One region of the Lelliottia sp. GFLA7 genome, then DNA from elsewhere that is predicted to be linked to it. Evidence: predicted binding sites of a transcription regulator. Region 1 holds the regulator's gene; each other region holds the start of a gene.
The links. The regulator CRP, encoded in region 1, controls carbon source genes, mostly activating them, when cyclic AMP is high. The targets are predictions, from matches to a motif close to ATGTGANNNNNNTCACAT.
Positions count from the first base shown of each region.

Region 2: the regulator CRP is predicted to act here: its motif matches at 6,260-6,277, upstream of bhsA (multiple stress resistance protein BhsA).
Region 3: the regulator CRP is predicted to act here: its motif matches at 4,539-4,556, upstream of AC07RN_RS11315 (glycine dehydrogenase).

Region 1 covers NZ_JBWLAQ010000008.1:57,714-64,960, forward strand. Annotated here, with positions in the region: gene argD (bifunctional acetylornithine/succinyldiaminopimelate transaminase) at 1-302, shown strand, start outside; gene AC07RN_RS17970 (YccS/YhfK family putative transporter) at 299-2,386, opposite strand; gene crp (cAMP-activated global transcriptional regulator CRP) at 2,444-3,076, opposite strand; gene AC07RN_RS17980 (OsmC family protein) at 3,386-3,790, shown strand; gene AC07RN_RS17985 (phosphoribulokinase) at 3,836-4,705, opposite strand; gene AC07RN_RS17990 (YheU family protein) at 4,736-4,954, opposite strand; gene AC07RN_RS17995 (hydrolase) at 4,951-5,973, opposite strand; gene mdcA (malonate decarboxylase subunit alpha) at 6,254-7,247, shown strand, end outside.
Region 2 covers NZ_JBWLAQ010000001.1:351,333-358,579, forward strand. Annotated here, with positions in the region: gene AC07RN_RS01775 (acyltransferase family protein) at 74-1,147, shown strand; gene mfd (transcription-repair coupling factor) at 1,297-4,743, shown strand; gene ldtC (L,D-transpeptidase LdtC) at 4,897-5,853, shown strand; gene bhsA (multiple stress resistance protein BhsA) at 5,931-6,188, opposite strand; gene comR (TetR family copper-responsive transcriptional repressor ComR) at 6,432-7,067, shown strand.
Region 3 covers NZ_JBWLAQ010000003.1:212,231-219,477, reverse strand. Annotated here, with positions in the region: gene AC07RN_RS11345 (DgaE family pyridoxal phosphate-dependent ammonia lyase) at 1-759, opposite strand, end outside; gene AC07RN_RS11340 (amidohydrolase/deacetylase family metallohydrolase) at 743-1,876, opposite strand; gene AC07RN_RS11335 (DUF4310 family protein) at 1,920-2,561, opposite strand; gene AC07RN_RS11330 (DUF4311 domain-containing protein) at 2,575-3,351, opposite strand; gene AC07RN_RS11325 (DUF4312 family protein) at 3,374-3,673, opposite strand; gene AC07RN_RS11320 (SFCGS family glycine-rich protein) at 3,675-4,037, opposite strand; gene AC07RN_RS11315 (glycine dehydrogenase) at 4,049-4,387, opposite strand; gene cybC (cytochrome b562) at 4,711-5,097, opposite strand; gene pmbA (metalloprotease PmbA) at 5,191-6,543, opposite strand; gene yjgA (ribosome biogenesis factor YjgA) at 6,638-7,189, shown strand.

The sequences.
Region 1 (7,247 bases):
TGCTGAACGGCGTGAGCGCGAAACGCGAACAGTTTGTGAAACATCTTCAGCAGATCGATGCGCAGTACGATGTGTTCAGTGATATTCGTGGAATGGGGCTGCTGGTTGGCGCGGAACTGAAGCCACAATATCAAGGCCGCGCGCGTGATTTCCTCCATGCCGCTGCGCACGAAGGGGTGATGGTGCTGAATGCCGGACCGGACGTCATGCGCTTTGCGCCGTCGCTGGTGATTGAAGCACAGGATATTGACGACGGTATGGCGCGCTTTGCCGCAGCCGTTGGGAAAATCGTTAAGGGTTAATTGGATTCACGCCGCAACAGGCGCGTTAACCAAATACCGTGATGTGGGCGTTGTCGCCATGCCACCGACGAAATGGTGTGCATGGTGCTCAGATGCCCGAGTATACGCTGTAAGTGCTGTTCCAGCGTGCTCATCGGACCGTAGGTGAGCGTTTCGGGCCCTTCAAGAATATTAATATCCCCCGATTCCCCCGGCGCGTCATATTCCAGGCGCTGCTGACACCGCTGCAACGCAATTTCACACGACTGCAAATAGCGCTGCGCCAGATCCGGCGTCAGCATCGTATGCTCGCGCGCCAGCGTGGTCATCGCGTTGATATGTTCAACGATGAACTGGCTGTGGGTGACCCAGAGTTTCATATCGGCCAGATAGTGCGAATTAAAGCCCGGCTCTTGCATGGCTTGGTTCAGCGAGTTAAACAGCGCGTTATGAGCCTGATTGACCTTCATGCGCTGGTACGCCAGCGGCGACGGCTGCGGATCGGCGCTGAGGATCAGGCGAATAGCCTGCTGGTCGGCCTCGAGCGCATCGTGAGCATTCTGGCGCAACAGCCCGCTTTGCCACTGCGGCCACAGCCAGACCATGCCGCCAAACGCAATCAGACAGCCAATCAGCGTATCCACCAGTCGGGCGACAATAAACTGTTCGCCATTCAGGGTAAGCAGTTGCAGGGTATACACCGCGGTGACCGTAAAGCCGACCATTGCCCAGCCATAGTTTTTACGGATAAACAGATAGCTGACCAGCGTGATAAGCAGCATGCCCGCCAGGGTATAACCGTCCGGAACGTGGAAGTGCAGCGTGACGCCCGCAATCACCAGGCCGGCAATAGTCCCGCCCGCCCGGTGCAGGATCCGCACGCGCGTCGCGCCATAGCCGTTCTGCGTCACGAACAGCACAGTCATTAAAATCCAGTAGGGCTTGGGTAAATGCAGCGCCACGCCCATCAGGCTGGCGATACTCAGCATCACGCTAATGCGCGCCGCATTTCTCAGGGCAGAGGATTTAAAAGACAGATAGCTTTTCAGCGCTGGCAGTAGCGGCAGCCGTTTCTGCTTATCCGCCATCAGGTCACGGGAATAGAGCGGACGTTGGGTGCGCAGCACGCGTGCGATGCGGCTGAAATGCCATGCGCAGAACTGCCCGACCGGGTTATCCGGATGCTGACGGGCGATTTTCTCCAGCGCGCCTAATGGCTTATCCATGGTAAAGCGCGTGGGATAGCGGTGATAAAGAATATCGTCAGCCAGCACGCGCAGACGCGCCGCGACCGTCTGGGCATTCCAGCGGATCACCGCTTCGGCATGGCTACGCTCCACCAGTTTTTGCACTTCCTGCGGATGATGCAGGCTGACGGAGATATGTTCCTGGAGATCCAGCCCTACCTGAAACGTGCGCAGCAGCCGTTTGTATTCATGATTTTTATTGGCCGCCAGCATGTGCAACTGTTGATAACACTGGCTGATTAAATCGACCACTTTTTGCTGACGCGTCAGCAGCGGCGGCAGCGCCTTTTCCGGGTCGGTATGCTGCGTCAGCAGGGTGTATTTTGCTTCGCAGTAATCAGCGAGCTGAACGTAGAGCAGGCTTAAGGATTCGCGCAAAGGCTGCTCGCGCCACATCCAAAACCAGAACCAGTTGAATAATCCGTACCATAGCGTGCCAAACGCGTAGATCAGCAGCGGTTCCCAGACGGGCATATTCCCGGCGAGGCTGAGGGTGAAAATCGAGGCAATTAGCGAAGCGGGGAGCAATCGGGCATGCAGAGAACTGATTTCCGCCGTCACGCCGAGCGTGAGTGCCAGCACGGTTAAAATCAGCGGCAAGGGGATATCGCGCGCCAGCAAAAGCTGTACTGCCAGGCTACATCCGGCAAACAGCGATCCGCCAATAATCAGGCGTTTGAAAAAGCGTTTATGCGGCGTATCGAGACCGGCAATGTTACAGCAGGCAGGGACGAGGGAAAAAAGCAGACCGTGTTGCAGGTGACCCAGAATCAAACCGACGGCCACGGGGAGACATAACACCAGCGTTTGCCGAAGTGCGTAGTTAACTTCCGGGTGATAGATCAGCCTGCGCCACATAGATGCCAGAGACAAAAACGGCGTGACACCTTGCGATGGCACGCCGTTCGACCGGAATTAACGCGTTCCGTAAACCACGATAGTTTTACCGTGGGCGGAGATCAGGTTCTGATCTTCCAGCATTTTCAGGATACGGCCAACGGTTTCACGGGAGCAACCGACGATCTGACCAATTTCCTGACGGGTAATTTTAATTTGCATGCCGTCAGGGTGAGTCATAGCGTCAGGCTGTTTCGCCAGGTTCAACAGCGTTTGCGCGATGCGGCCGGTCACATCCAGGAAGGCGAGGTTACCCACTTTCTCGGAGGTGATTTGCAGGCGGCGAGCCATCTGCGAAGACAGGCGCAACAGAATATCCGGGTTAACCTGAATCAACTGACGGAATTTTTTGTAGGAGATCTCAGCCACTTCACAGGCCGATTTTGCACGTACCCAGGCGCTACGTTCCTGGCCTTCTTCAAACAGGCCCAGTTCGCCGATGAAATCGCCCTGGTTCAGATAAGAAAGGATCATCTCTTTTCCTTCTTCATCTTTAATAAGCACTGCCACCGAGCCTTTGACGATGTAATACAACGTTTCCGCTTTTTCACCCTGGTGAATCAGCGTGCTCTTCGATGGGTACTTATGAATATGGCAATGAGACAAGAACCATTCGAGAGTCGGGTCTGTTTGCGGTTTGCCAAGCACCATGCGCTGTTATCCTCTGTTATAAGCTGTCACCAGAGTCATAAATCGCATCCTGACTCTGGGGTTGCAATCGAATTCTTCCCCGTACCTGGGAATTAGGCTGTCATAAATGTTTGCAGCCTGTAATGTTTGATGTCCTCTGCATACATGTGTAACGTCAATGTATTACTGTAGCATCCAGAGTGTTTTAGCATAGCTTTTGCCGCGTGTCTCCTGGTGTCTCGCTTCAGCATGACGCAGGTCGACTTCCGTTGCGAGAATTGTAACGCACGGGTAATCTGTCCGGAAAAATGCAACGTCGGAGTGAATAAAATGCAAGCGCGTGTGAAATGGGTTGAAGGTTTAACGTTCCTCGGCGAATCCGCTTCAGGACACCAGATTTTGATGGATGGCAACTCCGGCGATAAAGCGCCAAGTCCGATGGAAGTGGTGCTGATCGCGGCGGGTGGATGCAGTGCCATCGACGTGGTCTCGATTCTGCAAAAAGGGCGTCATGACGTCACCGATTGCGAAGTGAAGCTGACATCAGAGCGTCGCGAAGAAGCGCCGCGTCTGTTTACGCACATCAATCTGCACTTCATTGTGACCGGCAAAGCGCTGAAAGATGCCGCGGTTTCCCGTGCGGTGGATCTTTCTGCGGAGAAGTACTGCTCGGTCGCGTTGATGCTGGAAAAAGCGGTGAAAATCACGCATTCGTATGAAGTGATTGAAGCGTAAGCGTTGACGAGATTTAGCCCTCTCCCATGAGGAGAGGGAATAAGATCATTCGATCTTTTTGCCTTCCATCAGCCGTTGCACCAGCGGCATCATGATCAGCTCCATCGCCAGTCCCATTTTCCCGCCCGGCACGACCAGCGTATTTATGTGCGAAATAAACGACCCCTGCAGCATTGCCAGCAGCCACGGATAATCAATATCTTCCAGATTACGGAAGTGAATCACCACAAAGCTTTCGTCGAGCGACGGAATCGTTTTGGCGGCGAAGGGATTTGACGTGTCCACTGTAGGCACGCGCTGGAAGTTGATGTGCGTGCGCGAAAACTGCGGCGTCAGGAAGTTAATATAATCTTCCATTGAGCGTACCACTGAATCCATGACTGCCTCACGCGAGTGGCCGCGCTCGCTGGTGTCGCGGGTGAGTTTCTGGATCCACTCCAGGTTGACGATAGGCACCACGCCGACCAACAGATCGACATGCCGCGCCACATCCTGTTGCGGCGTTACCACGCCGCCATGCAATCCTTCGTAAAACAGCACATCGGTTGGTTCCGGAAGCGGCTGCCACGGCGTAAATGTGCCCGGCACCTGGTTCCACGGCACGGCTTCGTCATAGGTATGCAGATATTTACGCGATTGCCCTGTGCCCGTATGGCCGTACTCGGCAAAGGTTTGTTCCAGCAAACCGAAGTCGTTGGCGTCTGGCCCGAAGTAGCTGATGTGTTTGCCGAGATCGCGCGCCTTGCGGATCGCCATGTCCATTTCAGGGCGGGTATAGCGATGAAAACTGTCGCCTTCTACCTCGGCGGCACGCAGGTTGAGCTGCGCGAAAATCTTACGAAACGCGAGGCTGGTGGTCGTGGTTCCCGCACCACTTGAACCCGTAACGGCAATAACCGGATGTCTGGCTGACATAGCAACTCCCTGACTGGAATGATGAAGCGATCAGCCGCGAAACTGATTGCGCGGCATGATGTTGACGGTTTCGTGCAGTTCAGACCACACCAGCAATATCTCGCCATTTTGTAGCTGCCGTTTCACATCGGCGACCTTTTGTTCAAGCGAGCGTTCATGTTCACCATAATCGGTGCCTTCGCGTAATACAAAGCTTTCAATCAGGCTGTCCAGCGTTTCGGGAGCCAGATCTTGCCAGGGAATCATCATCGTGTTTTTTCCAGCCAGGGGGTTAACCAGTCGGGGATACGCGTTTCCAGCCACATTTTCGGACGCCGTAACGTACCGCCGATAAAACCAACGTGGCCGCCATGTTCGGTCAGCTGATACTGCACGTTTGCGGGCAAATATCCCGGTGCCGGAATCGAATGGTGATCCATAAAGGGATCGTCTTTCGCATGGATGATCAGCGTCGGTTTGGTTATCTGATTCAGCAACGGCATGGCGCTACACTGACGATAATAGTCTAGTGCGTCAGCAAAACCGTGGATCTTCGAGGTGATCAGATCGTCAAACTCCCGCAAACGGCGCATGCGCTTGAGCTGTTGCAGGTTGATTGGCAGCGTGTCGGGATAGGCTTTCAATTTGCGTGCCGCGTTGGCTTTCAGCAAATTCAGCAGATAGCGCTGATACACGCGCGAAAAGCCCTTTTCCATATGATAGCTGCACTGCTCCAGCATAAACGGCGCGGAGACGATCACCGCCGCGTCCAGCGGCACGGCGTTACTCTCTTTTGCCAGCAGGCAGGCCAGCATATTGCCACCCAGCGAATAGCCTACCGCTGCGGTAGGGGCCGCGCCGTAAGTCTTCGCCAACCAGTATAAAAACCAGGTGCCGTCTTCTGTTTCGCCGGAATGATAAATCCGCTCGCGACGGTTTGGCTCACCACTGCATCCGCGAAAATGCATCACCACACCGAGCCAGCCGCGCGCTTTTGCCGCGTGGATCAGGCCGTGCGCATACGGGCTGTGCAGGCTGCCTTCCAGCCCGTGGAACACCACCAGCCGGGGTTTATGCCTGGCCTGGTCGGGATCTTCGCTCCACGCTAAATCGACGAAATCGCCGTCCGGCAGGTCGAGGCGCTGCCAGTGCGGGTCAAATTGCAGTTTACGGCGCAGGAGCCGTGGCAGCATGGTTTGCAGATGCGGGTTAGCGACGCCGCGCATTGGTACGAATTCGGCGCTCTCTTCACACGCGATATCAAAGTCTGATGGAATAATTTGGGTCATAACGATGCGATGTTCACTCTTGTCAGCCTTAACTATACCTGCCGAAGCGGATCCTGTTTACGAAAATGAGGCGGTGTTGACCTCCGATTCAGCTAATTCCTGCCTGAGCTAGCGTTTTTTTCCGAAACATTATCTGATCTTGATCATATATATTCATTCTGATTATTACTCTCAGGCTAATGATTCACCTCTACGCTTAATTGATGCCTTTCTCACCAGAGCGCACACTTTACTCAGCGTTAAGCAAATCAAAATGATGTGCTGAATCAGGAGGTTAATAATGTTATCTGGGCAAACTCCACCCCGGGTCTGGAACTCACGCCGCACAGAGAAAGCGCGCCGTCTGGCTTCCATTCCGGTGCAGGGCAAAGTACTGCCAACCGACGATTTCGTCGCCATGCTGGAAAAACTGATCGCCCCAGGCGACAAAGTCGTGCTGGAAGGCAACAACCAGAAGCAGGCAGATTTTCTGTCCCGCTCACTTGCTGAAGTGAACCCGCAAATCGTCCATGACCTGCATATGATTATGCCGAGCGTCGGGCGCAGCGAGCATCTCGATATCTTTGAAAAGGGCATCGCCCACAAGCTTGATTTCTCCTTCTCCGGTACGCAAAGTCTGCGCATTTCGCAGCTGCTGGAAGACGGTCTTCTCGAAATCGGCGCTATCCACACCTACATCGAACTTTACTCCCGTCTTTACGTGGATCTCTCGCCAAACGTGGCGCTGATTGCCGGTTTCAAAGCCGACCGAAAAGGCAATCTGTACACCGGCGCAAGCACCGAAGACACGCCCGCGCTGGTTGAAGCCGCTGCGTTCCATGACGGTATCGTCATTGCGCAGGTCAACGAGCTGGTCGACGACGAATGTGACCTGCCGCGTGTGGATATCCCCGGTTCCTGGATTGACTACGTGGTGGTGGCGGACAGACCGTTCTTTATCGAACCGCTGTTCACCCGCGACCCGCGCCTGATCAAGCAAGAACATATTCTGATGGCGATGATGGCGATTAAAGGCATCTACGCAGAACATCAGGTCCAGTCCCTGAACCACGGGATCGGGTTTAACACCGCCGCGATTGAACTCCTGCTGCCCACCTACGGCGAACAGCTCGGTCTGAAAGGCAAAATCTGTAAGCACTGGACACTGAACCCGCATCCGACGCTGATCCCGGCGATTGAGAGTGGCTGGGTCGAAAGCGTGCACTGCTTCGGCGGCGAGCTGGGCATGGAAGAGTACATCCGCGCGCGCCCTGACGTGTTCTTTACAGGGGCCG
Region 2 (7,247 bases), on a different contig from region 1:
TTACTGATTACATCCCCTGCCCGTTCGCCCAGGATCGACGTTTCGTTTATGGCAAAACAGGTATCCGTTACCGATGAAACAAAAAGCATTATGGATTAATCAGATAAAAGGATTGTGCATCTGTCTGGTCGTGATTTACCACTCGGTCATCACTTTTTACCCTCATCTCGACGGGCTGCAACATCCGCTCTCCGGCCTGCTCGCCAAATGCTGGGTCTACTTCAATCTCTATCTCGCGCCGTTTCGCATGCCGGTGTTTTTCTTTATTTCGGGTTATTTAATTCGCCGCTATATCGATGACGTTGGCTGGCGCACGAGCCTGGATAAAAGGATCTGGAGCATCGTCTGGGTGCTGGCCCTGTGGGGGATATTGCAATGGCAGGCGATAAGCCACATCAATGACTGGCTGGCGCCGGAGCGCGAGCTCTCGACGTCGTCCAACGCCGCCTACGCGGATTCGTTCGCCGGTTTTATTCGCGGCATGCTCACCGCCAGCACCAGTCTTTGGTATCTGTACGCGCTAATCGTCTACTTCACGCTGTGTAAAATGCTGAGCCGCTGGAAGCTGCCGATGCTCGCCCTGCTGGTGCTGGCAAGCGTGGCGATTAACTTCCTACCGCTGCCGTGGTGGGGAATGAACAGCGTGGTGCGCAATATGATCTACTACAGCCTGGGCGCATGGTATGGCGCGCAGCTGATGGCGTGGATGAAAGACATGACCATGCGTCGTTACTGGCTGCCCATTATGGCCTTTGGTGCCGTTTCGGTGGTGCTATGGTTTGCTAACGTTCCGCTGCTGCTTTCGTTGCTGTCGATTCTGCTGATCATGAAACTTTTCTACAGCCTTGAGCAGCGTTACGCCGTGCATCCCAATAATCTGCTGAATGTTGTCGGTTCAAACACGATTGCCATTTACGCTACGCATCGGATCCTGATTGAAATATTCAGCCTCGTGCTGATTGCCGAACTCAACGCCGCGTACTGGCCGGTGTGGGCAGAGCTGTCGCTTATTCTAGTGTATCCGTTTATCAGCCTGTTGGTGTGTACGCTGATTGGATTAGGTGCGCGCAAAGCCTCCAGCGCGCTGTTTGGTGATGTATTCTTCACGCCTCCGGCACGTCTCGCCCCCGCGCAACCCGCGCGCTAACGCCCTTCTGCCCCCTTCATCGGGGGCAAATTTTCGCTCTGTGCGGTTCCAGTTTGCTAATGTAAAACGATCAAGGATAATAAAGACATTGCGTATCAGTGATATGCCCCAATACTGTTGGTATATCCATAAGAGATCCTGAAAGAGCCATGCCTGAACAATATCGTTATTCCTTGCCCGGCAAAGCGGGCGACCAACGTCAGCTAGGTGAACTGACGGGTGCAGCCTGCGCCACGCTCGTGGCGGAGATCGCTGAGCGCCATGCGGGTCCGGTGGTCCTGGTAGCCCCGGATATGCAAAACGCATTGCGTCTGCACGACGAAATTCGCCAGTTTACCGACAGTCTGGTCTTTAACCTGGCCGACTGGGAAACGCTGCCTTACGACAGCTTCTCCCCGCACCAGGAGATCATCTCCTCGCGTCTGTCGACGCTGTATCAGTTGCCTACCATGCAGCGCGGCGTATTAATTGTCCCAGTGAATACGTTGATGCAGCGCGTGTGTCCGCACAGCTATCTGCACGGTCACGCGCTGGTGATGAAAAAAGGTGAACGGTTATCGCGCGACGCCCTGCGTTCGCAGCTGGATAGCGCCGGTTATCGCCATGTCGATCAGGTGATGGAGCACGGCGAATACGCCACGCGCGGTGCGCTGTTGGATCTGTATCCGATGGGCAGTGACCAGCCGTATCGCCTGGATTTCTTCGACGATGAAATCGACAGTCTGCGCGTGTTTGACGCCGATACCCAGCGCACGCTGGAGGAAGTCGATGCCATCAATTTACTGCCTGCGCATGAATTCCCAACGGATAAAACCGCCATCGAGCTGTTCCGCAGCCAGTGGCGCGACAAGTTTGATGTGAAGCGCGACGCCGAACATATTTACCAGCAGGTGAGCAAAGGCACGCTGCCTGCGGGGATTGAATACTGGCAGCCGCTGTTCTTTAGCGAGCCACTTCCCGCGCTGTTCAGCTATTTCCCGGCGAAAACGCTGATTGTGAACACCGGCGATCTGGAATCCAGTGCAACCCGTTTTGAAAACGAAACCCGTGCGCGATTCGAAAACCGTGGCGTTGATCCGATGCGCCCCCTGCTGCCACCGGAACAGCTTTGGCTACGCACCGACGCGCTGTTTTCAGAACTCAAAAAATGGCCGCGCGTGCAGCTCAAAACGGAAAATCTGCCTGAGAAAGCCGCCAATACCAATCTCGGATTCGAGAAACTGCCCGATCTTTCCGTTCAGGCGCAGCAAAAATCGCCGCTGGATAATCTGCGCAAGTTCCTGGAATCCTTCACCGGTCCGGTGATTTTCTCGGTCGAGAGTGAAGGCCGCCGTGAAGCGCTGGGCGAACTGCTCGCGCGAATCAAAGTGTCGCCAAAACGCATTTTACGCCTCGACGAAGCGACCGATGCCGGGCGCTACCTGATGATTGGTGCGGCTGAGCATGGATTCATCGACACGCTGAATAATCGCGCGCTGATTTGTGAAAGCGATCTGCTCGGCGAGCGCGTGGCGCGCCGTCGTCAGGACAGCCGTCGCACCATTAACCCGGATACGCTGATTCGCAACCTGGCGGAGCTGCACGTGGGCCAGCCGATCGTGCATCTCGAGCACGGCGTGGGGCGTTACGCGGGAATGACCACGCTGGAAACGGGCGGCATTACTGGCGAATACCTGATGCTCACCTATTCCGGCGATGCCAAACTCTATGTTCCGGTGTCTTCGCTGCATCTGATTAGCCGTTATGCGGGTGGTGCAGAAGAGAACGCCCCGCTGCACAGACTGGGCGGTGATGTCTGGGCGCGCGCGCGTCAGAAAGCTGCCGAAAAAGTCCGCGATGTGGCAGCAGAATTACTGGATATTTACGCCCAGCGTGCCGCGAAATCGGGCTACGCGTTCAAGCACGATAAAGAACAATATCAATTGTTCTGCGACAGTTTCCCGTTTGAAACCACGCCCGATCAAGCGCAGGCGATTAACGCCGTGCTGAGTGATATGTGCCAGCCGCTGGCGATGGATCGTCTGGTGTGCGGCGACGTGGGCTTCGGGAAAACCGAAGTCGCGATGCGCGCCACCTTCCTGGCGGTCGAAAATAACAAACAGGTCGCAGTGCTGGTGCCGACCACGCTGCTCGCCCAGCAGCACTACGACAACTTCCGCGATCGCTTCGCCAACTGGCCGGTGCGGATCGAGATGCTGTCACGTTTTCGCAGTGCCAAAGAGCAAACACAGATCCTGGAACAGGCCCGCGAAGGCAAAATCGATATCCTGATCGGCACCCATAAACTGCTGCAAAGCGACGTGAAGTGGAAAGATTTGGGCCTGCTGATCGTCGATGAAGAACACCGCTTCGGCGTGCGCCATAAAGAGCGCATCAAAGCGATGCGCGCGGACGTGGATATTCTGACCCTCACCGCGACGCCGATCCCGCGTACCCTGAATATGGCGATGAGCGGCATGCGCGATCTGTCGATTATCGCCACGCCACCGGCGCGTCGTCTGGCGGTGAAAACGTTTGTCCGCGAGTACGATAGCCTGGTGGTTCGCGAGGCTATTCTGCGTGAAGTGCTGCGTGGCGGGCAGGTTTATTATCTCTTTAACGATGTCGAAAACATTCAGAAAACCGCCGATAAACTGGCTGAACTGGTGCCGGAGGCCCGCATTGCCATCGGTCATGGGCAGATGCGCGAGCGCGAGCTGGAACGGGTGATGAACGATTTCCACCACCAGCGTTTTAACGTGCTGGTGTGTACCACGATTATTGAAACCGGCATCGACATTCCGACGGCGAACACCATCGTTATTGAACGTGCGGATCACTTCGGTCTGGCGCAGCTTCATCAGTTGCGCGGTCGCGTTGGGCGCTCGCATCATCAGGCCTACGCATGGCTGATGACCCCGCATCCGAAAGCGATGACCACCGATGCGCAAAAACGTCTTGAAGCCATCGCCTCGCTGGAAGATTTGGGAGCAGGTTTCGCGCTGGCGACACACGATCTCGAGATCCGTGGCGCAGGCGAATTGCTGGGTGAAGATCAGAGCGGATCCATGGAAACCATCGGTTTCTCGTTGTACATGGAGCTGCTGGAAAATGCCGTTGATGCGTTGAAAGCCGGACGCGAGCCGTCGCTTGAGGATCTCACGAGCCAGCAAACGGAGGTCGAACTGCGCATGCCATCCCTGTTGCCGGACGATTTTATCCCGGACGTCAACACGCGCCTGTCGTTCTATAAGCGAATTGCCAGCGCCAAAAAAGAGTCTGAGCTTGAAGAAATCAAGGTTGAGCTCATTGACCGCTTTGGTTTGCTGCCGGATCCGGCGCGTAACCTGCTCGACATCGCCCGACTGCGTCAGCAGGCGCAGAAGCTGGGTATCCGCAAGCTTGAAGGGAATGAGAAAGGCGGGACGGTTGAATTTGCTGAGAAAAACCATGTCGATCCGATGTGGCTGATCGGTTTGTTGCAGAAGCAACCACAGCATTTCCGCCTGGATGGCCCGACGCGTCTGAAGTTTATGCAGGAACTGGCCGACCGGAAAACCCGCATGGAATGGGTGCGCAACTTTATGCGTCAACTGGAAGAAAACACGGTAGCGTAGTGACGTTTATGCCCCGGTAACGCCAGTTATCGGGGCCTGATATTTACACAATCTTTGCAATCCCCCTGCGTTTCCCGACACATGCATTCGCCATAATTATCAATTAACTATTTCGCAACAATAGCCCTACTATTACTATGGATTTTGGTGATAATGATGACCTTGCGTTTAACTCGCTGGATAACCTTTTTTGCGCTGGCGGCGGCGGTGGCGATTGCCCTTCCCGCTCGCGCCAACACCTGGCCTTTACCGCCTGCCGGCAGCCGTTTGGTCGGTGAGAATAAATTTCACGTCGTGGAAAATGATGGTGGATCGCTTGAAGCGATTGCGAAAAAATATAACGTCGGCTTTCTGGCTTTGCTGCAGGCAAACCCAGGCGTTGATCCTTACGTGCCGCGCGCAGGCAGCGTGCTGACGATTCCGCTGCAAACGCTTTTGCCCGACGCGCCGCGTGAAGGGCTGGTGATCAACCTTGCGGAATTGCGCCTCTACTATTACCCGCCGGGTAAAAAAGAGGTGACGGTTTACCCGATCGGCATCGGTCAGTTAGGCGGCGATACCTTAACGCCAACCATGGTGACGACGGTGTCGGATAAACGCGCGAATCCAACCTGGACGCCGACGGCGAATATCCGTGCGCGCTATAAAGCACAGGGGATTGATTTGCCCGCTGTCGTGCCAGCAGGCCCCGACAATCCGATGGGCCATCATGCCATTCGTCTGGCGGCCTACGGCGGCGTCTATTTGCTGCACGGAACCAATGCTGATTTTGGGATTGGGATGCGCGTGAGCTCAGGCTGTATTCGCCTGCGCGATGGCGATATCGAAACCCTTTTCCGGGTGATTACGCCGGGGACGAAGGTCAATATTTTGAACACGCCGATTAAAGTGTCGGAAGAGCCGGGCGGAAAACGTCTGGTTGAAATCCACCAGCCGCTGTCAAAAAATATCGGTGACGATCCGCAAACGCTGCCGATTGTGCTGAACGCCGCTATGCAAACGTTCAAAGCCAGCGCCGATAGCGCGGTGATGGAAAGAGCGATGGAGATTCGCTCAGGAATGCCGGTGGATGTGACGCCACATCCCGGTATGACTCAGCAATCGCTTTAAAGAGCGAACAAAAAAAGGCCCCGCAGTGATGCGGGGCCTTTTTTATTGCAGTGGCAAATATGAGGGTTTCGCCAGGCTTATTTATAAATAACAGCAGTACCGTGCAGGGTGTTCGGGCCAGTCACTGACGTGATGCGGAAAGATTTCGCACCCATTTCTTCTGCTTTTTGCGCCAGTTGGTCTTCCAGTGAACCCAGGTTGGTCCCTGCGTTAGCAGAAATAGTGCCCACTTTTTGCTGGTCAACTGGAGTCGATTGCACTTCAACGGCCGCGAAGCTTGCGAAAGAGAGTGAGCTTAAGAAAGCAGCAGCAATCAGGGTTTTTACGTTTTTCATGATGAGTAGCCTTTAGCAGATGATTAGGAGGTCGTAAGTTAATTACTTAACGATCGATAGGTAAATGATAGATGTGATCTGCATCACACGTCAACACTATTTTATAATGATCGTTAAATTAATTTAAAACCTCATATTAATCATATTCATATGATTAATTTATTTTTATCAAATCAGTGCTGGTCGCCACTGGCTATTATTTTTATAATGGTCATTCAATAAACCAACCGAGGTACAACGGCTATGACAACCGACATCACGAGTTGCGCTAAAAAAAGCCGTGGCCGACCGAAGGTGTTCGACAGGGATGCGGCGCTTGATAAGGCCATGACACTTTTCTGGCAGCACGGCTATGAAGCCACGTCTTTATCCGATCTGGTCGAAGCCACTGGCGCGAAAGCCCCTACGCTGTACGCAGAATTTACGAATAAAGAAGGTCTGTTCCGTGCGGTGCTGGATCGCTATATCACCCGTTTTGCGGCCAAACATGAGGCACAGCTTTTCTGCGAAGAGAAGACGGTTGAACAGGCTTTAGAGGATTATTTCGCAACGGTGGCCGCATGCTTCACCAGCAAAGATACGCCAGCGGGTTGTTTTATGATCAACACTTCCGCCACGCTCGCGGCCTCCTCGAAAGAGATCGCCAATACCGTGAAGTCGCGCCATGCCATGCAGGAAGAGACGCTGGGTGCGTTTTTACGCCAACGTCAGGCGCGGGGCGAGATCCCCGCGCATTGTGATACGGCAGAATTGACTCAATTCCTGAGCTGTATTCTGCAGGGAATGTCGATCAGCGCACGTGAAGGCGCGGACATTGAAAAGCTGCAAAAAATCACTCATACCACGTTGCGGCTCTGGCCTGAGCTGCTCAAAAGCTGAATATATCGTCAGAAATCAGATTTGGCCTGTTGAACAATAGGTCAAATCTATCTCCAAAAACGCCTCGTTTGCTACGCTTAAATGGTGATTATTGTGCTGCTAATGATTAGCGGCCATTAAATGGAGAGTCGTTCACGTCATGAAGACGCTAATAACCGTAGCTATACCCTTTCCCAGCCG
Region 3 (7,247 bases), on a different contig from region 1:
CAGGCCGAGAATGCCCTCTTTACCGACTTTCATGGCGCGGCCAATGCCCGCTGTCTGGCGTTTCACCCATTCTACGTACTGGGTTTTACCGATCACCAGGCCGCTGGTTGGCCCTTCGATCGCCTTCGCACCGCTGTAGATCACCAGATCCGCGCCGGAGCGGTAATAGACATGCAGATCTTCTTCCGCGGCCGCATCAACGATCAACGGCAGATCGTGCTTGCGCGCCACCACCGCCGCCTGCTCAACGCTGAGCATGCTTTTCTGCACGCAATGGTGAGATTTGATGTAGAGAATGGCGGCGGTACGCGGGGTGATCGCCGCCGCCAGCTGATCGGCGGAGCATTCGTTGGCGTAACCCGCTTCGACCATTTTGCCGCCGCCGAGCGCCACCATCGTGCCGACCGGTGCGCCAAAGTTGACGTTGTGACCTTTCGGCATCACGATTTCGTTGTTCTCAATGGGCGTGACATGCAGGTTTTCCAGCAGCCAGTCGCTGTCTTTCACCAGCACTGCCGCCACGGACTGCGCGATACCCGCCGAGGCGCAGGAGACGACCGTTGCGCCTTCGACGTCTAACAGCTTCGCGATGTATTCACCGGTTTTATTGACCAGATCTTTCATCTCGAAATACTGATTCATGCCGTCCATCGCCGCCTGAACCACTTCCGGACGCGGCGTGGAAACACCCAGCGCCGTCATACGACCGGAGGTGTTGATCACCTGTTTTAAATGGTATTTTTCATAAATCGAAGACATTTTCCGTGCTCCCTTGTTCGGTCATGTAGCCCTTGCCCGCGCGGATCGCGGCAAGCGGCAGCAGAATATGTTCAGCCTGCAGGCTGTCGTTTTCAGCATCCACCAGCAGCGTCGGCTGGCGTTTTACGGTGAACAACGTCAGGTCAGCATCCAGACCCGGCTGAATGCGCCCTTTTTGCGTCAGGCGCAGGCCGTCGGCGGCGTTGGCGGTGACGCACTCGATCACCTGCGGGAGCGACATGCCAATGGCGAGGAATTTCGACATCACGCTGGCAAGGCTGCCGACCGGGCCGTTGAGGCGGTTGCGGCAGTAGATGTCCGAGCTAATAGTGTGCGGCAAAATACCCATCGCAATGGCGCGTTTCGCCACCTCGAAGCTAAAGCTTGCGGTGCCGTGGCCGACGTCAAGTCGCACGCCGCGCTTCAGCGCGCTGGTGATGGACGCACGCAGTTCGCCCGACGGCGTCAGGATGCGGTTCGGTTTGCCGTTATAGCAGTGGGTGATGATGTCGCCGGAACTCAAGAGGTCAGCAATTTCATCAAGATTGGGCGGATTGTTGCCGATGTGGACCATCAGCGGCAGGCCGCCATTTTGCTGCTGCATCGCTTTCGCGCGCGCCAGCGGCGTGATGCCGTTTTCCCCGACCACGCTGCTGCTCATGCGCGCTTTCAGGCCGACGATAAAATCAGGGTGACGCTTCACGGCCTGCTGTACCGCGTCCGCATCGATGTTGGCCATGTTCGCCAGCTCGTTCTGGGCGATCAGCCCAACGCGGGAAATATTCAGCAGCGCGAAAACCTCCGTACTGGCCTTGCGGGTGATTTCGTAGAAATCGTCAACGTCATCCGCGCCGGTGCTGCCCGCGTCCACGACGGTTGTGACGCCTGTCGCGATGCCCACGCTGTCCGGCTCATCATGGTAAATCGGTGAGTTTGGGTAGCAGTGAACGTGAGAATCAATCCAGCCCGCGCTGACAAACACTTCGCCGTTCAGCTCGACGGTTTTGTGTGCGGGAGCGTTAATCTCACCCAGCGCCGCAATTTTGCCGTCCTGAATGGCGATGTCAGCCAGCGTATCGTCGGTGAGGCGCGCACGGCGCAGGAGTAAATCAAACATAAACATCTCCTGAGAAAGCGAGCGCCGAAGCGCCCGCCGGGGATTAGAGGGCTACCGGGAACAGCGAACCCAAAATCATTGCGCCAAGGATCGCGCCGCCGGTGATCGGCTTCTGCCAGAGGTAAAACAGCAGCGCGCCAATCAGAGAACCAATCCCAATCGGGATAGAGGCGGTCATGGCGCTGAGGATAATCAACGGGCCAAGGAAGCGGCCAGAGGCGTTACCCGCGCCCATCATCACGTCCGCCCCGTAGGTGGAATCGCTTTGATTGATGGTGAATTTACGCGCCAGGATAATCAGGTAGCCAATCGCCAGACCAATCACCAGGCCGGTAGCCAGCGACGCAATAAAGTTGGCAACCGGGAAGACAAAGCCTGCGCCCAGCAGCAGCGCCGGAACGCCGAGGCCGACGCCGGTTTGAATCGCCCCACCGATATCCAGAATCCCCACCAGCGAACCTTCGATGATGCGCGCAAACAGGAAGCTGGCACCAAACGCAGCCACCGCGCCATACACGCCGGTATCCATGCCCGCTTTTAACATCGCCACAAACGCCACTTCGTTAAACGCGCCGATGCCGTAGAGGTAGTACATGTGCGTCCCGGCGAAGACGCCGGATGAGAGCAGGCCAACGAAGATCGGGAACGACCAGTCGGCATACCAAAAACCTTTATTCTGTTCCATGTCGAGGCTCCTGTTATTTGCCGCTGAGCGAGCTGTGGATCATGTCGAGCCAGTTCGGCACGGTCAGATGGAAGGATTCGATCATTTTCATGTCGAAGCCGCGGAAGAAACCACTCAGGACGAACAGCAGAACAATCGCCACCATCATCACTTTGGTCACGCGGTTCCAGCCGCTCTCTTCGACGCCTTTACCAATCAGGATGCCAAGCACCAGACCCGGTACGGCGTTGCCCATAATCAGCTGCGCTGCGCCGCCAAACACGGTGGCCCAGAAGCCGGATTTTTTACCTGCATCAATCGCCGCCAGCCAGAAGATCACCGGCATCACGGTATTCACCAGCAGGTTTGCCGCAGGAACCAGCACCTTAACGGCGGTCACCTGAAGCGCCGCTGGAACGGACGAAGCCGTGAGGTTTAAGAAGGTGACGACGAACATGCCGATCACGCCGCAGGCAATCGCCATTTTGCGGGGATCGTGTAGCGTCTCACCGACATTGCGGTTTTTTAGCATCAGCGCCGCGGCACCCCAGTTAGGGATGATGCGATGGTCAACGTCCTGCGTGAACGCCCCCGCCGCAACCGAAGAGGCCCAGGCGTTGAAGAAGAAACCCAGACCAAAGGAGAAGTGAGAAGCGGGATCCCCTTCGCAGGAGTTCAGTTCCCCCAACGTACGAAATGCGCCCATACCCTGTGTGGTAGGCGCATGAAACATGCGTGCAGCCCCGGCGCCAACGCCGACGCCAACCAGGCCGCCGATGATGAGCGATTTTATTAAAATTATCAGGAACATTCGTCTGCCCTATTAGTGAGAATCAGCGTTGCGCGACAAAATCCACCTGGTCAAGATTGATGGCAGTCACGTTGACGGTCACGTCCAGCTCCACGCTGTAAGTGCGTCTTTCCCGGCGCAAAAAGAAGAACAGAAACGCTTCTTTACGCACCGCTTCTTGCGCCTGAACAACCTGCACATCCTGTGGCTCAATACGCAGTAAGATATGCGGCGATGCGTTCATCACCGCGGCCTGTACGTGGTTTAGCGCGTCGGCAAAGGCGCGTGTTTTGGCGTCGCCCTTGCCCTTTACTCTCACCGTGGTGGTGAATTGCTCTTTCATGTTACGCGCCGTACTTTTTCAGCCAGGCCTGCACCAGTCGCTCGCCCAGCTCTTCTTTATCCATAAAGCCAAAGCCCAACACGTTGTTGCCTTCGTTGATGGCGGTGACGCCCTCTTCCACTGAACGCATGCCGTATTTCGCTTTGTAGCCATGTTTGGTTTGCGCTGTGATAGCACCCGCGCCGCCGCTGCCGCAGAAGGAGATCCCGAATGTGGCGTTTTCCGCTTTCATCACGTCGCCCAATTTCATGTCCGCCGCCACGCCCGGTACGACAACCGCACGACCGCCGGCCTTTTCCACACCGATAGCCACTTTCTGGCCTTTCCCGAGACGATCGCCGATCACGACTGTAATTTGTTCCATTGTGGTGCTCCTTAAAGGTTGTCTTTGGCGACTTCGAAGTGAACGGAGAGCAGCCAGGCTTCTTCATCAGGAAGATTGCCGAACTGTGCGACCACTTCGCGGGCAAGCCGCATTGAATCTGCTGAAATTTCATCGAACAGGTCAGCTTCGACCTCCGGCAGCGGTTCCCCGGTCACCGACCGGTGCGCCATTGCGCGAACGTGTGAAGTCAGCATCTGCTGCTGGACGTCATTGGGAATGATGTTGTGGCGGGCAAGCTGGTAATAGACCTGCTCGAGCATGGTGTTTGCGAGCGTTTCAGTTTGCGCTGCCTGTTCTCCAACGTCGTTCATTACCGCTCCGTTAATCACTCGTCTTACCCCGTTAATGGCACTGAGATAAAACTAACGCTGGAGGTTAAAGGTTTGTAGCGAGTTATTTTCCACTTCGAAGTGGAAAGGAAAGCGGCACCAGTGATCTGTTCCACATAATTACGGTGAATATGAATTATCAACTGGATTTGCGTGATGAATATCACTCTATTCGGCGGCAAAAGGTCAGAAAGGAGAGTGGAAAAATTTACGCGCAAGGTCGTAAAGTGTGACGCGGATAAGGTTTTCTTATTACGTTGTGGCAAACAAAACGGGGGCCTTTCGCCCCCGTTGATTATTTTGCCGTCTGGCTTAGCGTGCCATTAGCGGAATTTTTTGTGGTTTTCGTTGCGGGTGGCAATAAATCCATCAGCGGCAGCCTGGGCTTCTTTCACTTTGCCTTCGTTGGCAAGCTTCAGGGCGCCGTCGATCTGGCCGACCAGCACGTCAAAACCGTGGCGATAGTCTTTCATCTCAGCGCTGTCGGCTGCTTTGTTTTCCAGCTTTGGTGGCGTCGCTTTTTGCGCATCGAGTGCGGCGACGCGCATTTTGGTCAATGCGTCTTTCATTTCCGTCGCATTATCCGTTTTCTGGACCACTTTCAGGTTGCTACTGAGCGTGTCCATATCATCTTCAAGATCGGCGGCAAACCCAGCAGAACTGAACACTAACGACGACACAGCAAGAATCGCTAACAGGTTTTTACGCATTGCTCACTTCCTTTTTTATTATGAAAAATAAGCTAAATACCCTCAATAATTCGAGCGCAGCCAACGCATCTGCAACGTGAAATATGACGGGTATTATTGACCCGCGATTTTCATCTCGGGTAACAGCACTGAACCACACTGTATATTGCTACGTGTTTCAATATCGTTACCGACAGTAACGATATTGCGCCACATGTCTTTTAAGTTACCGGCAATCGTGATTTCGCTTACCGGATACTGAATTTCACCGTTTTCGACCCAGAAGCCCGCCGCACCGCGAGAGTAATCGCCGGTGATCCCGCTGACGCCCTGACCCATCAACTCGGTCACGACCAGGCCGGTGCCCATTTCTTTGAGCATCTGTTCAAAGTTCAGGCCCTGGCCTTCGATGCGCCAGTTGTGGATACCGCCTGCGTGGCCGGTGCTTTGCAGCCCGAGCTTGCGCGCAGAATAGCTGGTCAGCAGCCATTGGGTAAGAATGCCGTCTTTAATGATGTCGCGACGTTCTGTGCGTACGCCTTCGCCATCGAACGGCGTCGACGCCAGCCCTTTCAGCAGATGCGGGTGTTCTTCAATGGTCAGCCATTCCGGCAGAATTTGTTGCCCCAGCGAATCGAGCAGGAACGTCGATTTACGATAAACCGCACCGCCCGCAATCGCCCCGACCAGATGACCAAACAGCCCGGTCGCCACTTCGTTGGCAAAAATCACCGGCGCTTTCATGGTGGAGAGTTTACGTGGAGACAGGCGCGACAGCGTGCGTTTTGCACACTCTTCACCGACCCACTCTGGCGACTGTAAATCGCCCATCGCGCGGCCAATGGTGTAGGCGTAATCGCGTTCCATGTCGCCATTTTCTTCAGCGATAACACAGCTGGAAAGGGAGTGGCGCGTGGAGCTGTAGCCCTGCAACATGCCGTGGCTGTTGCCGAACACTTTGATGCCGTAGTGGCTGTTAAAGCTGCCGCCTTCGGTATTGGTGATACGTTTATCCGCTTTCAGAGAGGCCTGTTCGGCGCGCGCGGCATATTCGATCGCTTCGTCCGGGGAAACTTCCGCCGGATGGAAAAGATCGAGATCCGGCGCGTCAAACGCCAGCAGATCTTTTTCCGCGACGCCAGCGTACGGATCCGGCGAAGTGTAGCGCGCAATATCCAGCGCAGCCTGCACGGTACGGGCGATGGCATCCGGGCTGAGGTCGGTCGACGACGCGCTGCCTTTGCGATTCTGGTGATAAACCGTAATCCCCAGCGCACCGTCACTGTTAAATTCCACGTTCTCGACTTCGCCGTAGCGAGTGCTTACGCTGATACCCGTGGTTTTGCTGACTGCCACTTCCGCGCCGTCTGATTTTCCGGAAGCCAGCATCAACGCTGTGGAGACCGCTTCTTCCAGAATCTTACGCTGCGCTTCAACTTGTGAGGTTACTTTCATCGCAAATGCCATACTGTAAGAGATAGTTATCTGAAGTCTAACAGAGAACCGTTTTTCAGTGCGCGTCTTAACTGGTAACATTATCCTCTTTTTTAAGGAGCCTGACATGACTAAGCAGCCCGAAGACTGGCTCGACGACGTTCCCGGTGATGACATCGAAGACGAAGATGATGAAATCATCTGGGTCAGTAAAAGTGAAATTAAACGTGACGCCGAAGAGTTAAAACAACTTGGTGCGGAAATGGTAGAGCTGGGTAAAAACGCGCTGGATAAACTCTCGCTCGACCCGGATCTGCGCAGTGCCATTGAACTGGCCCAACGAATCAAAAAAGAAGGCCGTCGCCGCCAGCTTCAGCTGATCGGTAAAATGCTGCGCCAGCGCGATGTTGAGCCGATTCGCCAGGCGCTGGATAAGCTGAAAAACCGTCACAACCAGCAGGTTGCGCTGTTCCACAAGCTTGAGCAAATCCGTGACCGCCTGATTGAACAGGGCGATGACGCTGTCGCAGAGGTGTTAAACCTGTGGCCAGACGTTGATCGTCAGCAGTTAAGATCGCTTATCCGCAACGCGAAGAAAGAGAAAGAAGGGAATAAGCCGCCGAAATCTGCGCGTCTGATTTTCCAGTATCTGCGCGAACTGGCTGAGAACGAAGGTTAATGACCTCACGCTAACTCATGATGAGTTAGCGTCATTTTTTCCCCCCCCGTCCTTCCCC